Regions from separate parts of the Acinetobacter sp. C26M genome, predicted to be linked through region 2. Evidence: riboswitches for the same ligand, from Rfam matches in the RefSeq annotation. Region 2 holds a riboswitch; the other holds the start of a gene.
What was found. A riboswitch is a leader RNA that binds a small molecule or an ion and turns the genes downstream of it on or off. The one in region 2 is predicted to bind fluoride.
Positions count from the first base shown of each region.

Region 1: another riboswitch for fluoride. It lies ahead of crcB (fluoride efflux transporter CrcB); the one in region 2 lies ahead of NDN11_RS09655 (DUF190 domain-containing protein).

Region 1 is NZ_CP098478.1:3,490,334-3,492,538, reverse strand. It holds gene NDN11_RS16075 (DUF2071 domain-containing protein) at 88-939, shown strand; fluoride riboswitch at 1,021-1,087, shown strand; gene crcB (fluoride efflux transporter CrcB) at 1,219-1,599, shown strand; gene NDN11_RS16065 (DUF190 domain-containing protein) at 1,616-1,945, shown strand; gene NDN11_RS16060 (type B 50S ribosomal protein L31) at 2,044-2,205, opposite strand, start outside.
Region 2 is NZ_CP098478.1:2,112,872-2,115,076, reverse strand. It holds gene NDN11_RS09665 (TonB-dependent receptor) at 1-112, opposite strand, end outside; gene NDN11_RS09660 (hypothetical protein) at 186-689, opposite strand; fluoride riboswitch at 889-957, shown strand; gene NDN11_RS09655 (DUF190 domain-containing protein) at 1,020-1,352, shown strand; gene ppa (inorganic diphosphatase) at 1,345-1,866, shown strand; gene NDN11_RS09645 (3-deoxy-7-phosphoheptulonate synthase) at 1,922-2,205, opposite strand, start outside.

The DNA of each region.
Region 1 (2,205 bases), 1.4 Mb from region 2:
GTAGAATAGAAGTCGATCGGTATATGAGCTAGACGTTATAGTATTGTCGGTTTATGCTCAGAACGCTTATGAATGTGTTGAATAATAATGAATCGACATTGCTTTAAATTACCACCATCCAAACGTTTATTGCGCTTTCTCGCTCCCGTTTTTAGTTGCCACTTCCTATTGCAACTGCGCCGTTTGATGATGCGTCTACTGCCGTTTATGCCTTTGCAGAGTCAGGTCAGCAATATTGTGTATTTGTCGTGGCTGGTAGATGTTGAACAGGTACGTCAGCGCTATCCCAAAGATGTACCGTTATGGGAAAAAGACGGAAAAACCATTTTTACGATTTTGACTTATCAGCATCATCATTTTGGCTTCAGTTTCTTGGGAAAATTACGTCAGTTAATGCCCTCACCTCGACAAAGTAACTGGCGCTTTTATTTGGATGAGTCACATCCAAAGACCGTGATTTTTGAGCAGGTAATCGTTGATCAGGCTTTATATGTCATTGCTGGCCGTTTTGCCAGTGATGTGATGCCAGCACAATATGCATCGACTTTTCAACATCAACGGGATAAGCAAGTGATTCATACCGAAATGCGTGTTGATGCCGATTATTCTCTAAGTAGTGACGTAGAAATTACCACAGATAAACAATTACCTGATGCATGGCAGTCGTTATTTCCATCTTGGGAAAAGGCTGTTGAGTTTTTGGTCGATCAAGATCAGGCATGGGCTGAATGGGTTGATCAACCGAGTCGAATATCACAAGGGGATATTCAGATGCCGTTTCAGTTTCAACAGATTCAAGCTGCTCAGGTTCGTGCATTACAAGCACCCAAATTATTGCAACAATTTGGTTTAGGCGATGAGACAGAAGCCTTCGCTTTTGTCGTACCTGCATTAGATTTCTATGTGGTTGGGGAAAAAGTTTTAGCAACATCGGAATAAATTGTGGATAAGTTCATGTTTATACACAGCGTCATTCAGCATCAAAAACATGGGTTGAGTTGCCCAAAAAATATGTTATTTTAGAGCAAAGGAGATGGCATTCCTCCTGTCACAAACCGCCATAATGGCTAATGATGCCTACGTTACCCTGAACAGGGGGCGTAGGTTCGTGCGTGCTCTGTTCCCATTTTGGAGTTCGCAATGAAAATTATTCAGAACAATAGCTATAAATCAATGTCACATTATTCTTTCACTCCAACACTGCCTTTGGAGTAAGTCATGTACTATCCATTACTTTCAATCGCTTTAGGTTCTGTATTAGGCGCATGGTTGCGTTGGTTCCTGGGTTTAAAGCTCAATCCAATTTTTCCCAATATTCCTTTGGGTACGGTCACAGTCAACTTTGTTGGTGGCTTTATTATCGGTTTTGCAATTTCTTATTTTTCTCAAAGTTCACTGAGTCCAAATTACAAACTGTTTGTGATTACTGGCTTCTGTGGTGCATTAACCACATTTTCGACCTTTTCTGCCGAGATTATTGCCTTATTGCAAAGTGGTAAGTTGGGTTATGCCTGTGCAGCAATTTTGATTCATGTGATTGGGTCATTGTTGTTTACGATTTTGGGTATGAGTTTGCATCAATGGCTAAGTGCCGCATAGTGTGGGAGTGGTGATAATGAATGGGTTTTTAATAACTTTTTATACCGCGCAAAATCGTAACTATCAGGGACAACTGATCAGCGAATGGTTATTGTCTGTCGCAAAACAAATGAACTTGCGCGGCGCGACGGTGCTCGCTGGACTGGAAGGTGTTGATCATCATGGTTTGTTTCATTCAGCCAGTTTCTTTGAGTTGGCTGATCGACCTGTACAGATCCAGTTCGCAGTAACAAATGAACAGGCAGTCGAATTGATGAATTATTTGAATAGCAAAGAAATCTCTTTGTTTTATGTCAAAACACCGATTGAGTTTGGTGTGGTTGGACAGGCAACGCTAGATTCTTAGAGGGTAAATGTTAGGTATAAAAAAAGAAGTCTAAGTGGAGGAGAGATAAGCTTAGACTCCTAATGCTTACAGCCTAATGTGTGAAACTTAAATGAAAATTAACCTTTGCGGTTAAAACGTGCAAAGCGTTTGTTAAAGCTTGCAACACGGCCTTCATTGCTTGCTTGGCGTACTTCACCTGTATAAAACGGGTGTGATGCACTAGAAATATCAAGGGTGACGTAAGGGTAGACTTGACCTTGATATTCTTTAGTTTGTTT
Region 2 (2,205 bases):
TGGCTAAGGTTTTGGTGGCATCAGATGGTGTAGCTTCTGCAAAAACAACATTACTATAGCCAGCAGAAAGGCACGCAGCCGCTAATACAGACAAACGGAATTGAGTATTCATTTTAAACTCTATAATAAGCAATAAATAAGGACGCACCACCGTTAGTTACGGGGTACGAAGTAAAATTTGCGATTTATAAAGCGAGTGGTGGGGCTTGTTTGGTGGGGAAAATATAAAAGATACGGGCGATGTGCAGATCTTCTGTCCACGTATGGCACAGGCATCGTACGCGACTGAACCAAGCCAGTAGAAATATAATGATGAATGCAATGATTGGGACGATAGCGGCAGCGTCTAGACCATGGGAGCATAAAGGACAATGCTTCATGATTTGGCTCGCCAGTGCATACACGTGTTGTGCATATTCACTGAGCTGAGCATGTTTGACTTGCTGTAGCTGCGATCCATGATGCATGTCGTGCATGCTGTGTTGATGATGACTTGAATGTGTCTGTGACATCAAAGAGGCATTTTGAATTTCTGTGACTTGGCAATGGCTTGGCATTGCATAAAGTGCAGGTACGACGCCTGTATGGACCATCGTTGGTAAGAAGATATGCCAGAGTAAACACAGCAAAGTAATCGCGCCAAAATAGGCACGCCACTTAAGCAAATGTTGACGAAAACTGGACTTCATATCAGCGATACGTCGTAGGAGAAATGTGGCAGCAGTATAATTAAAAAAATATTACACTTCAAAACATATTGGTTACATGTAGGCTGATATTTTTATTAACTAAATGATTTTTCACTAGGGATTCATATAAATATAGAAGTCAAATCATTGGTTCAATCCTAAATTGCAAATGCTTTAAGATCGTACTAAGATAAATAACTTAAAATAAGGAAATGGCATTCTTCCTTTAAAAAACCGCCAATCATTGGCTAATGATGCCTACGTAACCCTGAATTTATAACAATTAAATAGGGTGCGTAGGGTTACGCATTCTATTTTTTGGAGATGCGTATGAAAGGTTCTTTACTAAAGTTTTATCTTGAAGAAAATAAGCTATATAAAGGAAAGCAGCTCTATGAGTGGCTTATTGAAACAGCTAAATCGCTAGGACTCAGAGGTGTAACTGTAAATAGCGGTGTTGAAAGTTTTGATCGACAAGGCCATTTACACTCTGCTCATTTTTTTGAACTGGCTGACCGTCCGATACAGCTTGAGTTTGTCTTAGACACTGAACAAGAGATCTTATTGTTTTCATCAATTTCTCAAGAAAATATTTCACTTTTTTATACAAAAACTGCCATTGAATTTGGAAGTGTGGGAAATAAGGAGAATAATAATGTCTAATATAATTTCAGGCTTAAACATTCCTGATGATTTTTACAGCTTGATTGAAATTCCAGAAAATCATGCACCTGTCAAATACGAAATGAATAAAGAATATGATGCTTTATTTGTTGATCGTTTTTTAAGTACAGCAATGGTATATCCAGCGAATTATGGCTATATTCCGCAAACACTCAGTGAAGATGGCGATCCTTTAGATGTTTTAGTCCTTGCACCATATGCAGTGGTGGCTGGTTCAGTGATTCGGAGTCGCCCTGTTGGTGTCATGTATATGGAGGATGAACATGGTATGGACGCAAAAATTATTGCTGTCCCGCATACTAAAGTCTCTCCTCTATATGAGTCTATAAAAGATATTCAAGACATTCATCCTCTCATTCTGGAGAGGATTAAACATTTTTTTGAACACTATAAAGACTTGGAAGAGGGTAAATGGGTCAAATTTATTGGCTGGGAAAATGTGCAGAAAGCAAAAGAAGAAATTTTAAAATCTGTCCAAGCTTATCCAGTTTAAATAATAGATAAAATAAAAGCCCATGTTGTATGGGCTTTTATTTTGCAGATTAAGCTTAACGTGTTGGTAAGACGTCTTTTAATGCTTCATGCATTTCGAGTAATGCTTTTTCAGTAGTTTCCCAATCGATACAGCCATCAGTCACTGATTTACCGTATTCAAGATCACAGAGGTTTTCAGGAATATCCTGACGACCACCTTTTAAGTGACTCTCCACCATAATCCCAACAATTGATTTGTTGCCATCAAGGATTTGTTCAGTGATATTTTTCAAAACTAAAGGTTGTAAGTACGGGTCTTTGTTTGAGTTGGCATGGCTGGTATCAATCATGATCTTGT